Linked DNA regions of Salinivibrio kushneri. The main gene of each other region encodes a partner of the protein of the gene in region 2 in a complex. Links are inferred from orthologs where the notes say so. Each region holds a gene or a part of one and is shown on either strand. Other genes may lie near its edges.

What was found. The genes of interacting proteins can lie anywhere in the genome.
Region 1: the proteins of uvrD (region 2) and uvrB are in contact, whole or in part, in a crystal structure (PDB 7EGT), measured with the Thermus thermophilus proteins. The link is inferred for Salinivibrio kushneri from one-to-one orthologs. Residues at the interface, in WP_096412145.1 of Thermus thermophilus: His654, Arg656, Phe657, Gln666, Asp668, Glu669, Lys680, Arg681, Leu682, Ser683, Lys685, Tyr686, Ala687; in WP_096411307.1 of Thermus thermophilus: Glu23, Leu25, Arg26, Asp27, Gly28, Glu29, Arg30, Phe31, Arg55, Glu326, Asp327, Phe328, Glu379, Ser382, Gln383, His398, Gly400, Arg401.

What each region holds. Positions count from the first base shown.
Region 1 is NZ_CP114588.1:1,883,134-1,890,948, reverse strand. The notes cover bases 1,514-4,416. They hold uvrB (excinuclease ABC subunit UvrB), read left to right. Parts: upstream 1,514-1,902; coding sequence 1,903-3,930; downstream 3,931-4,416. Other genes in these bases: luxO (quorum-sensing sigma-54 dependent transcriptional regulator LuxO), read left to right, coding at 4,239-4,416. Outside these bases: electron transport complex subunit RsxA, read right to left, coding at 1-528; more of luxO, read left to right, coding at 4,417-5,687; N8M53_RS08900 (Hpt domain-containing protein), read left to right, coding at 5,701-6,060; uridine diphosphate-N-acetylglucosamine-binding protein YvcK, read right to left, coding at 5,992-6,924; N8M53_RS08890 (LON peptidase substrate-binding domain-containing protein), read right to left, coding at 7,129-7,701. UniProt on the Escherichia coli protein: The UvrABC repair system catalyzes the recognition and processing of DNA lesions. A damage recognition complex composed of 2 UvrA and 2 UvrB subunits scans DNA for abnormalities.
Region 2 is NZ_CP114588.1:2,710,892-2,718,769, forward strand. The notes cover bases 94-3,059. They hold uvrD (DNA helicase II), read right to left. Parts: upstream 2,684-3,059; coding sequence 503-2,683; downstream 94-502. Other genes in these bases: N8M53_RS12440 (LysE family translocator), read left to right, coding at 94-406; N8M53_RS12450 (DUF2282 domain-containing protein), read left to right, coding at 2,926-3,059. In the rest of the region: more of N8M53_RS12440, read left to right, coding at 1-93; more of N8M53_RS12450, read left to right, coding at 3,060-3,186; N8M53_RS12455 (DUF692 domain-containing protein), read left to right, coding at 3,241-4,080; N8M53_RS12460 (DNA-binding domain-containing protein), read left to right, coding at 4,077-4,817; N8M53_RS12465 (DoxX family protein), read left to right, coding at 4,821-5,264; N8M53_RS12470 (HAD-IA family hydrolase), read right to left, coding at 5,261-5,989; tyrosine recombinase XerC, read right to left, coding at 5,991-6,962; N8M53_RS12480 (DUF484 family protein), read right to left, coding at 6,959-7,651; dapF (diaminopimelate epimerase), read right to left, coding at 7,648-7,878. UniProt on the Escherichia coli protein: A helicase with DNA-dependent ATPase activity. Unwinds DNA duplexes with 3'-5' polarity. Translocates on single-stranded DNA with 3'-5' polarity. Initiates unwinding more efficiently from a nicked substrate than double-stranded DNA.

The DNA of each region.
Region 1 (7,815 bases), 820 kb from region 2 along the record:
GGTAATCATTGCCACTGACGCGCCTTTGAAAGGCGCGGGTACGTCAGCGGCTGCAATGCGCTCGCGCATTGCAGCGAATAAAACCAGCACCAGCGAGAAACCACAGGCCGCCCCAAAACCGTAAATAATCGATTCGATAAAGCTGTGCTGTTGTTTCACATTGAGCAAGGCCACCCCAAGTACCGCACAGTTTGAGGTAATCAAAGGTAAGAATACGCCCAGTAGTCGGTGCAGTGTTGGACTGGTTTTATGCACCACCATTTCCGTGAACTGCACCACCACGGCAATCACCAAGATAAAGCTCAGTGTGCGGAGGTATCCGAGATCAAGTGGGATAAGAATATAGGTTTCAACCAGATACGAGCTCACTGATGCCAAGGTCAACACGAAGGTTGTGGCAAGCCCCATCCCAATTGCTGTTTCCAGTTTTTTTGATACGCCCATGAATGGACACAGGCCCAAAAACTCCACCAGTACGAAGTTATTGACCAATACCGTGCCCACCAGTAGCAACAAATACTCAGCCATGCTGTTTAATCATTTAATGTTTTTGTGATCTGCCTATTATCGACCTTTGAGGCGGCTATAACAACCGCCATCAAGCAGGGTTTTTGCTTGGTTCGCTGTAAGCTGTTAGTGACGCTTTACTCACGTACCTCATTCTAAGGGTAGTGGCAGCGTAGCGTGTGCGATCACGGTAAGAGTGTGTAATGAGGTAATGAAAAGCGTGGGACAGGTCAAGGAGAAGAGAGACATAAATTTGGCTCCCCCAACTGGACTCAACGGGGGCGCCCAGCCCAGTGACATATTCCGCATTGCAGAACGATTAGTCTGAAGAACTAAATTTGCCATCGGACATAAATTTGGCTCCCCCAACTGGACTCGAACCAGTGACATACGGATTAACAGTCCGCCGTTCTACCAACTGAACTATGGGGGAATTGTATTGCTATTGTGCTCTGTGGTGTCTCAAGATAGTGGCTCCCCCTGCGGGATTAGACGGGGACGCCTAGTCCTGCGACATATTCTGCGTAGCAGAACGGGTGCTCACTTTTGCGATGTCTATCTTATCTCAAGATAGTGGCTCCCCCTGCGGGATTCGAACCTGCGACATACGGATTAACAGTCCGCCGTTCTACCAACTGAACTAAGGGGGAATTGCCTTGAGAACGGGGCGAATGTTAGCGAGCACCTCGAAAGGTGTCAACTCATGAGAAGCAATAAAATCTGTCTTTTCAATCGACTGCTGAAAAGCTAGCCAGCGACGATGATAAAAACATCATAGTGGCGATTGATTGAGCATAGAGGCTAGTTTTGTCTTGACTTTTTACACAGCCGATTCTGAAAGGGCTCTCAGCGGTTACCCACAGATTCTGTGGATAACCATGTGTGTGGATCTTGATCAACTAACTATATGACTGATTTTATACAAGCTTGATGCAGCCATGGTAGGTAGGGAGATAGCTGTAAGGTGTTGATTTTTAGTGGGTGTGCTTTTTTTAACGCAATAAGTTTGAAAAAAAATCGATCGTGGATTATGCACAGGTCGCTATTTGTTCAACCCTTGAGTATCGGGGATAAAACAGTCATAAGGGAAAATGTTCAGTAGAAATGTGCGCGAAAACGCATGATTCAGAGGCTTTATCTTTATAGCACTATAGTTACTTAGCGCTTTGTCTTCGCTTAGAGAGGCTGGATGCATTGACTGCATGCCAAAAGAGGAACGATAGGTTACCTAGACACCCTCATGAGATCAAGCACTCAAGACGAAAAAGATCGCAATTGGTGGTTTGTCAGTAGTTAACCGCAATCGTTGACTCCGTAGGGCGAGTCAGGACAATAGATGTTTCGCTTTAGCGCCCCATGCTGGACATCGTGGTCAGCCCCAAACAGGATAGTTTCATGAGTAAAACATTTACGCTGCATTCTGCTTTTAAGCCATCAGGCGATCAGCCTGAGGCCATCCATCGTCTGTGTGAAGGGTTAGAGGCCGGCCTTGCCCATCAAACGTTGCTGGGGGTAACAGGGTCGGGGAAAACGTTCACAATGGCTAATGTCATTGCTGAGCTCGATCGCCCGACGATGATATTGGCACCTAATAAAACCTTGGCTGCTCAGCTCTATGGGGAAATGCGCGAGTTTTTTCCTGACAACGCGGTAGAGTATTTCGTTTCTTACTACGATTATTATCAACCAGAGGCGTATGTTCCGTCGACGGATACCTTCATAGAAAAAGATGCATCGATAAATGATCATGTCGAGCAGATGCGCTTGTCGGCGACCAAGGCGTTGATGGAACGCCGTGATGTGGTGATTGTGGCCTCTGTCTCTGCCATATATGGCTTGGGCGACCCCGATTCATATTTAAAAATGATGCTTCACATCCGTCGTGGTGACTTGCTCGACCAGCGTACCATTTTGCAACGTCTCGCTGAATTACAGTACACCCGCAATGATATGGCCTTTGAGCGCGGAACGTTTCGCGTTCGCGGTGAAGTCATCGATATCTTTCCGGCCGAATCGGACAAAGATGCCATACGGGTGGAGCTGTTTGACGACGAGGTGGAAACCATTAGCGTGTTTGATCCCTTAACGGGGCAGGTGAGTGTCAAAGACATGCCCCGTTGCACCATCTATCCTAAAACGCACTATGTCACCCCACGAGAGCGTATTCTCGAAGCGGTCGAGCAGATAAAAATGGAGCTATCGGCACGTAAAAAAACACTGCTGGAGCATAACAAACTGCTGGAAGAGCAGCGCATCACACAGCGAACGCAGTTTGATATTGAGATGATGAATGAGTTGGGCTATTGCTCGGGTATCGAAAACTACTCGCGTTATTTGAGTGGTCGAGCAGAAGGCGAACCACCACCAACCTTGTTTGACTATTTACCCGCTGATGGGTTGTTGATCATCGATGAGTCACACGTCACTGTGTCGCAAATTGGTGCCATGTACAAAGGCGATCGCTCGCGTAAAGAGACCTTGGTGGACTACGGGTTTCGGTTGCCTTCAGCGTTGGATAACCGGCCGCTAAAATTTGATGAGTTTGAAGCACTCGCGCCACAAACCGTGTATGTTTCTGCCACACCGGGTAATTATGAGGCTGAGAAATCAGGGTCGGATATCATTGATCAAGTGGTGCGTCCGACGGGTCTTATCGACCCGGAGATAGAAGTGCGTCCCGTTGCGACCCAAGTTGATGATTTACTCTCCGAAGTGCGCGCGCGTCGAGAGCGAGACGAACGCGTGCTGGTGACGACCTTGACCAAGCGCATGGCCGAAGACTTAACCGAATACATGCAAGAGCATGATGTGCGAGTGCGTTACCTTCACTCCGATATTGATACGGTGGAACGCATGGAAATTATTCGGGATCTCCGTCTTGGTGAGTTTGATGTCTTAGTCGGGATTAACTTACTTCGTGAAGGGTTAGATATGCCGGAGGTGTCTTTGGTTGCGATTTTGGATGCGGATAAAGAGGGCTTTTTGCGCTCTGAACGTTCATTGATTCAAACCATTGGCCGTGCAGCGCGTAACCTTCACGGTAAAGCGATTTTGTATGGCGATTCGATCACCAAGTCGATGAAACGCGCCATTGATGAAACGGAGCGACGCCGGGCGAAGCAAATTGCACATAATGAGGCGCATGGCATCACGCCACAGAAATTGAACAAGAAAGTGATGGACGTGATGGAGATAGGCACGGGTAAACGGGGTAAAACCGCAAAACCAGCAGCCAAGTCGTTGCGTGCCGTTGCTGAGCCTGATGCGGACTATGCGTTGAAGTCACCACAACAAATTGATGCTGAAATCAAAAAACTAGAAAGTCAGATGTTTGAGGCGGCCCAGAACCTTGAGTTTGAAACCGCGGCACAATTGCGCGATCAGTTACAAGCACTGCGTGAGCAATTTATTGTTAACAGTTAATGGGGTGAAAAATCACCGCTTTAAGGTAAAAAAAAAGCCAACCTAAATGACAGGTTGGCTACAGTGTTTCAGTGAGTGAAAACTCACAAACAACGTCAGTTGGCTAGGTGACCCCTGAGGGTCACTGGAATAGATGCATTTGGCGTGCCAAAAATAAAAGATAGTGATTACATCGACAAAACGTGTGGTTTTAACGGACCAGCCCAGCTACAATGGTTGCAAAATTGCATAATGCAACGCATTTCGCATACGCTCGTGCAACTGAGTGAGTTAACGCTACACGCCGCGATGCGATTCTTGGAGGATACATGCCAGCTCTATCACCCAGTAAACGAATATTGATGGTGGAAGACACTGCGTCGGTTGCGGCGTTATATAAATCCTACCTTAACCCCTTAGATGTGGATGTCACCATTGTAGGGACAGGGCAGGATGCGATGGCTTTTTTCGAGCAAGAAGGCGATCAGTTAGCACTGATGATCTTAGATTTACGCCTGCCGGATATGTCGGGCATCGATGTGCTTGCCAAAGTGCGAGCGGTCGCGCCCAACTTACCTGTGATTATCATGACTGCTCATGGCTCCATTGATGCCGCTGTTGATGCCATGCGCCATGGTGCTAATGACTTTTTAATCAAGCCTTGTGAAGCTGACCAGTTACGTGTCACGGTCAATAAGTCGCTCAAGCCCAAACCGAGTCATCCGGGGAAGGCGACCAAACAGGAAAGTGAATATCACGGGTTTATTGGTCGTAGTCTGCCGATGCAGGCGGTATACCGTGTGATCGAATCGGCTGCGCCCAGTAAAGCCACGGTATTTATTACAGGTGAAAGCGGAACCGGTAAAGAGGTGTGCGCAGAAGCTATTCATGCTGCTAGTACACGAAGTAACAAGCCGATTATTGCACTTAATTGCGCAGCGATTCCTAAAGACCTGATTGAAAGCGAGTTATTTGGCCATGTGAAAGGGGCCTTTACTGGCGCTGCGTCTGAGCGTGAAGGTGCAGCTGAGATGGCCAATGGCGGCACCCTGTTTTTGGATGAAATTTGCGAAATGGATATGGATTTGCAATCCAAACTGCTACGTTTCATTCAAACGGGGAGTTTTCAAAAGGTCGGCTCCTCGCAAGTTAAGTCGGTGGATGTCCGATTTGTCTGTGCTACCAATCGCGACCCTTGGCTCCAAGTACAACAAGGGAAATTTCGGGAAGATCTCTACTACCGATTGCATGTCATACCACTCGAGTTGCCCCCTTTAAGAGAGCGTGGAGACGATGTGATCGCCATTGCCAATGCCTTGCTCGCGCTATTTTCCGCGGAAGAAGGCAAAGATTTTTGTCGTTTTAGTGATGAAGTGACTACTCAGCTACTTCGCTACGACTGGCCCGGTAATGTTCGGCAGCTGCAAAATGTGATCCGTAACATTGTGGTGTTGCATAACGGTGAAGAAGTCAGCAAAGAGATGCTACCATCGCCAGTCGCTCGCGGTTCTGGTGCTGAAATTGCATCTACAGGAGATAACACGCGATCGGAAGCGGTGAACAGCGGGTCAGCCACTCTCGAGCCGGTCAAGCCATCATCACCAGTGGTGATGAAAGCCGATATAGAACCATTATGGAAAACGGAAAAACGTGCTATTGAAGTCGCGATCGACGTGTGTAATGGCAATATCCCGCAAGCAGCGGGGTTGCTTGAAGTTAGCCCTTCAACCTTGTATCGAAAACTACAAGCTTGGCAAAAATCTGCGGCGCATGAATGATAGGAATGGATGTATGGCCACCACAGTAAATACTGAAACATTACGTCGACTGAAATCAGAAGTAGGCGAGGATACGGTGACGGTTTTGCTCACTGTATTTAGCGACGAGCTATCCCAATACCATTCTCAATTGTCTGGTTCTCCGTCGATAGAGCAAGTTCGTGAGATCAGCCATGCGATAAAAAGCAGTGCAGCCAGTTTTGGTGCGGATGATCTGGCCGAGATGGCGCGTGAGTGTGAATCACGGGTGAAACAAGGCCAACAAGATTGGATGACACATCACCTTGATGAGCTGACCGAGATGTTACGAGGGACGGCTTCTACCTACCGAGAAATGGCCGTCGAGCAAAATTTCATCAACAGCTTGACGTAGTTTATCCCTGTCATGACGCCAATGATGATTTGAGGAGGCCAAACTGGCCTCTTTTTGTTGGTAACGTGTAGCGAGCTGCGATGCATGTTGCTCACCAATGACCATATCGATGGTTTGGCCACCCATCGCGCGCTCACACCAAGCAAGCATAGTGGCTAATGACATGTCACCCGCCGGCCCGATTTCCTTGCCAAGGTTTCTAATAAACGCCAGTTTGGCCTGCGTATGTTTTAACGCACGGCCGAGTTCGGGAACCAGTAGTGGCGGCATCACGCTGGTTAAAAAACTGCCAGGGCCGAGCAAAATCAAGTCAGCCTGCTCGATAGCCTCAATGGCCTCGCGGGTCGCGGGGACGGTTGGGGACAAAAAGAGACGTGTCGGGGGAGCGCTTAGCTCATCAATATGTGTTTCTCCCGACACTGTCTCACCCTCTGGCGTTAACGCGGCAAGCTCAGCAGGATGCTCAGACATCGGTAGCAAATTGGGACGGATATCTAACAGATCGCGAATAAGTTGGATAGCTTCAAGCGGACGGACTGAGAGGTTATCCAGTGCGGTAAGGATCAGGTTGCCCAAATTATGCCCGTTCAACTCACCTTTCCCTTTAAAGCGATATTCAAACAGCATGGAGCCGACCGAGGGCTCGGTGATTAATTGGTTGAGGCAGTTACGAATGTCGCCCCAAGCTATTCCACCTTGGCAGGCACGGATACGGCCAGTTGACCCACCGTTGTCGGTTGTGGTGACAATGCCTGTTACCTGCTCGCCATAGGCTCCCAATGCCGATAAGACGCGCCCCAGACCATGTCCGCCACCAATCGCTACGATACGTTGTGAATGCTGATCTGAAACGTTTTGGGTCATCGCTTAGTTTCCTGAGAAAAAATCAATGCCGCCTAGTTTACCTGATGCGTGAGCGACAAGGTATTTGTTGGAGCCGTAAAGTGTGAGCAAATCAGGGAAGTGGGATAAAAAGGTGAAGAAAAAAAGAGGTAACGCGTCGCGTTACCTCGCCCAATCAAGCAGATGAATAAACAGGGCAAATAGCAAGGCAGCAATAAAAACGGTTTAGTGTGGATCTTGCATCATACTCAACAGGTAATCCCGTGTGGCGACACAGGAGCTGTTTGCCATTAACTGTTGCTTTTCCCCAGTGGGGAGTGGCAACAGTTCTAACCAGCGCTGGCATAACCACGTCAAGTTAGAGAATTCGGTTTCTCTGTGCATTTGTTGTAATTCAGGGTAGCGCTCAAACATTGACTGTAAGCGTTCGACCAGAGGCTCACTTTGTTTGTCGACGTGACAATCAGGCCAGCGGGGTAATGCGTTTACCGTGGCAAACAAGATGTGGTTGTGCTGCTGGTTAAATGCTTGGATAGCAAAGCGTGCTGTTCCCCGTGCCGTTATCACCAAGCAGCCATCTTCTTGACTTCGGGTATAGTCCTCAATCTCAATAAAGGTGCCAATATCCACGTGAGAGCGCTGGGCTTGTGTTTCCGCCATACACACTCCGATAGGGAGTCCATGCTTTAACGCGAATACCAGTGTGTCTAACGAGTCGCCCGCTGGGATGCGAAGAGGCATCCGGCCGCCAGGCAAGATGTGGCGATCATTAAACAAAATTGGTGTGGATTGTCCCATGTGACACCCCCTGACAAGCAATGACGTTGGTCTAGTAATCTAGATATTGCAAAAGGGGTGCCTACTTTTTGAAACGCCAGTATACCAGCGGTTCGGCATCGTGATGTCGCGATT
Region 2 (7,878 bases):
GGGGGGCAGTGTGCTGATGTATTTAGGCCTTAGCGCGATTAAAGGCTTGCTCGCCGCCACTGCGCCGGCGCAAACCACCAATGATGCGCCTGCGGTACACGGCCAAAAACAGGCCTTTTGGAAAGGGGTACTGACCAACCTTTTCAACCCTAAAGCTTTGGTGTTTTTTATTTCGTTGATGAGTACCTTGGTGCCGGCCAGCATGTCTGCCAGTGGCAAAGCCATGGCCGTGGCGGTGGTGTTCTTACTCTCATTAGGCTGGTTTTCTTCGCTCGCCTGGCTGCTATCAGGCAGTCGCGTACAACAAGTGCTCACCAAGGTCGCCCCAGTTATCGATGGCCTGTGTGCGCTGTTGTTTTTGCTGTTAGGTGGCGCGGTCGTTTGGCAAGCCGGCGTGTTCGGCTAACGCCGCGGCTGAAAAAATGCAGGCAATCGAGTCAATACCAATACGCCCAGCCAAGGCTGGGCGTATGTGACGTTTTTTGGCGTTAAGCAGCCGAGATTAAAGCGCTTCCAGTTTGGCGTACTGAGTCACCAACCACTTAATCCCTTCCCCATTAAAGGCAACTTGCACGCGGCTTTGTCCGCCACTGCCTTCAAAGTTGATGATGGTGCCTTCACCAAACTTAGGGTGTTGAACCCGCTGACCCAAACTAAATCCGGTTTGGTTAAAGTTCTCCTGAGTCTGCGTTTTGGAAAAACGACCACCGCTTGCAGCAGGGCGTGAGACATTGGCACGCATACGCACTTCTTCCAAGCAGGCCTCGGGCAGCTCACGTATAAAGCGCGAGATCTTATGGAACATGTCTTTGCCGTAAACACGGCGCATTTCTGCGTAGGTCAGATAGAGTTTTTCCATCGCTCGCGTCATGCCGACATAGCAAAGGCGACGCTCTTCTTCTAAGCGGCCCGCTTCTTCAGCTGACATCTGACTGGGGAACATGCCCTCTTCCACCCCGACCATAAAGACTAAGGGGAATTCGAGGCCTTTGGCACTGTGCAAGGTCATCAATTGGACCGCATCATCAAACTCGTCCGCTTGGCCTTCACCGGCCTCAAGGGCGGCGTGGGCCAAGAATGCCGACAGTGGTGTCATGCCTTCCGCTTCCGCCTCTTCTGGCGGCGTGAATTGGCGCGTGGCGGTCACCAACTCTTCCAAGTTATCAACGCGTGCTTGCGCCTTTTCGCCTTTTTCTTGCTCGTACATGGCGCGCAAGCCGGAGTGACGGATCACTGCATCGGTTTGTTGATACAGTGCCATGTCACGGGTGTCATCTTCTAGCGCATTGACCAGCTCGATAAACCGGCCCAATGCATTGGCCGCGCGCCCTGCCAGCGCTTTTTCTGCCAAAATTTGCTCGGCAGTGTGCCATAAGGTTTGGCCGCGATCGCGCGCCGCGCCACGAAGCGTCTCAAGGGTGCGATCACCAATCCCTCGAGTGGGCGTGTTTACCACCCGCTCGAACGCCGCATCGTCATTGCGGTTGGCCATCAAACGTAAATACGCCAGTGCATCTTTGATTTCCTGACGTTCGAAAAAGCGCATGCCACCGTAAATACGATAAGGCAAGCCAGCTTGAATTAAGGCTTCTTCCAGCACCCGAGATTGGGCGTTGTTGCGGTATAAAATCGCGCTATCAGTGAGTGCGCCGCCTTCGTCTTGCCAAGTTTTGATTTTACCGACCACAAAACGCGCTTCATCCAGTTCATTAAAACCGGCATACACAGAGATGGGCTCACCCTCTTTGCCCTCGGTCCACAGGCTTTTGCCCATCCGGTCGGCATTGTTTTCAATTAGGGTGTTCGCCGCTTGCAAAATCGTACTGGTTGAGCGGTAGTTTTGCTCCAAACGAATGGTCTGAGGGGTGGTGAAATCGTCCAGAAAACGCTGAATATTCTCGACTTTCGCGCCACGCCAACCGTAAATGGATTGGTCGTCGTCCCCCACAATCATCACATGCGCCTGTTGGCCGGCCATCATACGCAGCCACGCATATTGGATGTTGTTGGTATCTTGGAACTCATCCACCAAAATGTGCTGGAAACGTGCTTGATAGTGTTCGCGGATCACCGCTTTATCGCGCAATAACTCTAAGGTTCGCAGCAAGATCTCGGCAAAATCCACCAAACCGGCGCGGTCACAGGCTTCTTGATAAGCCTGATAAATCCGCAGCCAAGTGCTTTCAACCGGATCATGGCGGGTATCAATGTGCTTGGGACGCAAGCCTTCGTCTTTTTTGCCATTGATGTACCAACTCGCTTGCTTGGCGGGCCAATGTTTTTCATCCAAGTTTTGCGCTTTAATTAACCGGCGTAGCAAGCGCTGCTGGTCATCTGAATCAAGAATTTGGAAGTCTTGTGGCAGGTTGGCGTCTAAATAGTGGGCACGGAGAATACGATGGCAAATGCCGTGGAAGGTGCCGCACCACATGCCAGAGGCGGTGCCTTGCATCAATTGCTCGATACGGCCGCGCATTTCCGCTGCCGCTTTGTTGGTGAAGGTTACCGCCATCACCGAGAACGGCGACGCCTCTTCCACCCGCATTAGCCAAGCCATACGATGAACCAGCACTCGGGTTTTACCACTGCCAGCACCTGCCAGCACCAAATGGTTGCCGAGCGGCGCGGCCACGGCTTCACGCTGTTTGTCGTTGAGTCCGTCAAGAAGAGTTGATACGTCCATCGCCACCTGCCATTTTACTGGGTATTTATACACTGGTTAGCGATTATACCAGCTCGCCACTAAATTGCGCGCCCGATCCCGACGCAACTTTTTTAAACAAACATTCAGCAAGTTAGCCCTCACCATGCAAAAAAACCGCTTTAGTGGTGAAAGATTGCGCAGTGTTTTCCTATCTTGGTTTATATGCCCACCACGAATCAGTGGGCTGATAACACCAATACGGAACAAGAAGAGGAAGCATGATGAAACACACTAACCTAGCGGTTGCCGCTGCTGTGACAGGATTACTGGCTGTAGGCGCGACCACACTCACTAGCGCACCGGCCCACGCGGCAGAAAAAGAAAAATGCTATGGCGTCGCCAAAGCCGGACAAAATGACTGCGCCACCAATACCAGCTCCTGCGCGGGCACCTCCACCGAAGACGGCCAAAAAGATGCGTTTGTGATGGTACCAAAAGGCTTGTGCGATCGCTTAGCCGGCGGCAGTACCTCGTCATCCTGATATGGCGCGCCCGGGCTTGTCCCGGGCTTTGTCACTTGATCACAAGGAGCGACCATGGATGAGGCAACCGTTTTGACCGGCGTGGGGCTCAGACAACCCCATCTCGCCTACTTCGACCAATATCGCCCAAAGCTTGGCTGGCTAGAAATTCACAGTGAAAACTATTTCCGCCCTCACCGTCCTGCTTTTTCAACCCTGATGCGATTACGTGAGGATTACGCCATCAGCTGTCATGGCGTGGGATTATCGCTGGGGAGCGACGAGCCGCTTGATCGGGCCCATTTAGACAAACTGTGTACACTGGTCAAACACGTCGAGCCACTGTTTGTGTCTGACCATTTAAGTTGGAGCCGGATAGACGGGCAACACTTTCACGATTTACTCCCCCTCCCTTACACCGAGCAAGCGTTGCGAGTATTTTGCGCCAATGTGCAACAGGTTCAAGATGCGCTACAGCGCCCCCTACTGATTGAGAACCCATCGAGCTATTTATGTTTTGCTCAGGGTGACTACCACGAATGGGAATTTATCGCCGAAGTGCACGCTCGCACGGGCTGCGATTTGCTGCTCGATTTAAATAACGTTCATGTCAGCGCGTTTAACCATGATTTTAGCGCCAGTACCTACCTTGACGCGATTCCCGCCCATGCGGTGAAAGAAATTCACCTTGCTGGGTTTACCGTCAAACACACCCCCGCAGGAGAAATTTGGATAGACACCCATAACCAACCGGTTAGCGAGGCGGTGTGGACGCTCTATCAACAGTGGATTGACCGCCACGGCCCTCGCCACACCCTCATTGAGTGGGATAGCGACTTGCCCGCGCCCGAGCGATTGTTAGCAGAAGCGGCCAAAGCCCGCCACCGACTGGCTCGACACAAGGAGGCGGTATGACGCTGGCAACCCTGCAGCAGGCCTTTGCTGATACATTGCGAGATGATCCACAACCGCTGCCGATAAAAGACGGTCGTGTTGCCGCTGACAAGCGATTGCAGATTTATCGCAACCATTATGTGGTCACCCTCACTGACACCTTAAAATGCGTGTATCCCAAGACCTGTGCACTATTAGGTGAGGCGTGTTTTGATGCGGTAGCGCGTCATCATGCGATGATGCATCCCCCGCAAACTGGGGTGATGGAAGACTATGGCGCACAGTTCGATGCGACCTTGCGCGCCCTACCCAATATTATCGAGCCCGTGCCGTGTTGCGCCGAGCTGGCCCGTTTTGAGTGGGCACAAGTGGTACTCACCCTCGCCCCTCCCTCTCCGGCGTTTGAAGGCAGCGCGCTCGCGTTGCTAAGCCCTGAGCAACAAACGCAAGTTTGTTTACCGCTCAACCAGCAAGCCCGTTTATTTGAAAGCGACTACGCGGTCAGTGACGTATGGCAAGCGATCGCCACCGAGCAGTTCGAAGGCTTGGTGGTCGAGAAGCCGCAATCTTTGTTATTGGTTGCTCACCAAGACAAGGTGCATTGGTACACGCTCAATACCCATCATGTCAGTGTGCTCAAAACCTGCCCCCACACACCATTAGGCGACCTGTCAGAAGTGCAACTGGCGTGTGTGTCTGAGCTCGCGGCCATGAACGCGTTTACCACCCCAACGACTGCCTGCAATGCTAAGGAGTAAGCCATGTGGCTAACCATAATCAATCACACCTTCACCCGCGCGCTTACCCCACTGCAACCGCTACTTCTTCTGGTGGGCCGCGTCTATGTGGCATGGATTTTTTTTCAATCTGGGCTAATCAAATACCAAAATTGGGACAGCACCCTATACCTGTTCGAGTATGAGTATCAGGTTCCGTTGCTGCCGTGGCAGCTGGCCGCATATTTAGGGACCACGGCGGAGCTGATTTTGCCGGTATTTGTTGCTTTGGGCCTGCTCGCGCGTCCCATGACCTTGGCGTTATTTGTGTTCAACATTGTCGCGGTCGCTTCCTACCCACTGCTATGGGAGCGTGGCTATGATGACCACATTATGTGGGGCGTGATCTTATTGGTGGTCAGTGTGTGGGGGCCGGGTTGGCTTAACCTCGATAACTGGCTAGCCCGCAAACAAAGCGGCACCGATTAGCGGTGCCACTGCTGAATAAGGGTATCGAGCTCAGATAAATCGTCGATCGCCACATCCGGTAAGGTGCGTCCTTTGCGCATCATCGGAGATTGGCGCTCTGGGCGGATCCAACAGGCTTGCATGCCCACTTGGCGCGCGCCAGCCACATCCGAACTTAAGTGATCGCCCACATGTAAAATGCGCGCCGGGGCGATGCCCAAGGCCTGCGCCGCCTTATCAAACATCTCCGGGTTCGGCTTGGCCGCACCGTGTTCACCGGCACGGAAAATATGCTGGAAAAACGGCGTCAGGCCAATCGCATCGGTGTCGACATTACCGTTAGTGATGGCCACCAATGGCAGTTTCTCGGACCAAGCTTTTAAGTAAGCCACACTTTGCGCCGGCGGAGTAAAGTCACTGCGATATCCGCAAAAGAAGGTCGTCGCCGCTTGAGCTTGTGCACGCGCCTTCTCCGCAGTTAAACCCACATGTTCACCGGCAAGCGTCAGCTGGGCAACCCGCATCGCGGTAACATCAAAGCGTTGGGCAGGGTTCTCATCACGGGCTTGGCGACGAAATCCCGCAAGGGTGGCTTTATCAAGCGCGGCGAGCGGTGGGCAGTGCTCACTCAAATAGTCGCTTAGCGCCGCCTCCGCGCGTGCGATCACCGGCCAGTTATCGTACAAGGTATCATCCAAGTCAAAACTCACCGCATCAAACGCGTTTAAGCGACGATAAAATTTCATATCACGACTCCGAGTTGTTTTTTTTGCCTGCGCTGGGTTTACGAGCCTCTGTGCTGCGGGCGCGGGGATGCGCCGCGTCATACACTTTCGCCAAGTGTTGAAAATCCAAGTGGGTATAAATTTGTGTGGTGCTTAAATCGGCATGGCCAAGCAGCTCTTGCACCGCCCGCAAATCCCCAGACGATTCCAGCATGTGAGTGGCAAAGCTGTGGCGCAGTTTGTGAGGATTAATATGGCTGTTCACCGCCTGCTTTTGTCCCCACTCCGCCATACGTTTTTGCACGCTACGGTGCGAAATTCGCTGGCCCAGTTTAGAGATAAATAGCGCTTCTTCTGGCCCTTTGAGGAGCTGGTTGCGCACTTTTAGCCAGTTCATCACCCAGGTTTTCGCCATGCCGGAAAAAGGCACGATACGCTCCTTTTCCCCTTTACCGGTGACACGCAAATCCCCTTTACGTACCGAGACATCACGCACGTTGAGATCCACCAGCTCGGCTAAACGCAACCCTGCGCCATACATCAGCTCCATCATCGCCCGATCCCGTACCGACAGCGGGTCGTCTTGATCCACCTCGAGCAGCTGATTCATTTCATCCACATCGAGGTTTTTCGGCAACTGGCGCCCTTGCTTGGGCGCGGCGACCCCTTTGGCTGGGTTGGCGGCAAGCTGTTCGGTTTTTACGAGATAGTCGAAAAAGCTGCGCAGTGCGGACAGCCGCAACGCAATACTGCCCGGTTTGAGGCCATCGCGTTTGGCTTGGCTCGAAATTTGTCGCACCCAGTCGGCATCTACATCTTGCCAATAAGCGATGCCCCGCGCGCTCAGAAAGTCGACAATCTTATCTAACTGGCGCTGATAATTACGTTGCGTATGGGCACTGAGGCCCCGTTCGCTGAGTTGATATTGATAAAAGCGATCAAGAGGGACCGTCAGTGAACGGGGAGCCGCTTGGTCAGACGTTACCGCTGTCACTGACGCTCACCCTTGTTCGTCCACTGGCTACATAAGATGGCCAAGTGTGCCGCCAGCTGTTCGATAAAAAGGGTGTCCATTTCTGGCTGAAAGTGCCCGCCATCTGCGCTCGCAAAGCTCAACAGTCCCCACTCTTTGCCTTCCCCTTTAATCGGTATCAGCGCAAAAGAGCCTAGCTCCGGTGGCGTTGCCATCACCGCTTCCGCATCCACACGGCGCAAGCGTCCGAGATAACAACGACGTCCGGCAAAATGATGACTCTTTAATTGATCCACCGCCTGACGTGAGATGCTCTGCAGCCCGTCGATAGGCGCATACACCCGTAAGCTGACGCTCAGTTGCAGTTGCTCGCTAAGCGTCGTCAATGCTTTTTGCACCGCCTGCGGCGTATTAGCACGCAGCAGCGCCTGATGCGCCTCGGCAAAGGCACGAAACAGGGCATCGTTTTTTGCCCCTAGACTCATCAGTTGGGTAATGTCTTCTTCCAGCTCCGCCACCCGCTCACGCAGGCGCTTAAGTTGAATTTCCACCAGCGATACTGCACCTTGCTCGCCGTGTGGCACGGTCAGCTGCGTCAGTAAATCGCGATGGCGAATAAAAAAATCTGGATTATCTTTTAAATACGCTGCCACCGCCTCATCGCTAAGAGGCATGGTTTCCAGTGTCGAGGCTTCTACCCCATCATTCATAATTGCAATTGTCCATCAAATACATGTGTCGCTGGGCCTGTCATTGATAAGGGATGACCCGGCCCACGCCAGCGAATGCGGAGATCTCCACCGGGTAAACTCACCGTTACTTGCTCATCAAGCAGGCCTTGTATAATCCCGACCGCAACCGCGGCACACGCGCCACTGCCACAGGCTTGGGTTTCGCCGGCACCGCGCTCGTACACTCTAAGCTTAATCGCATTGCG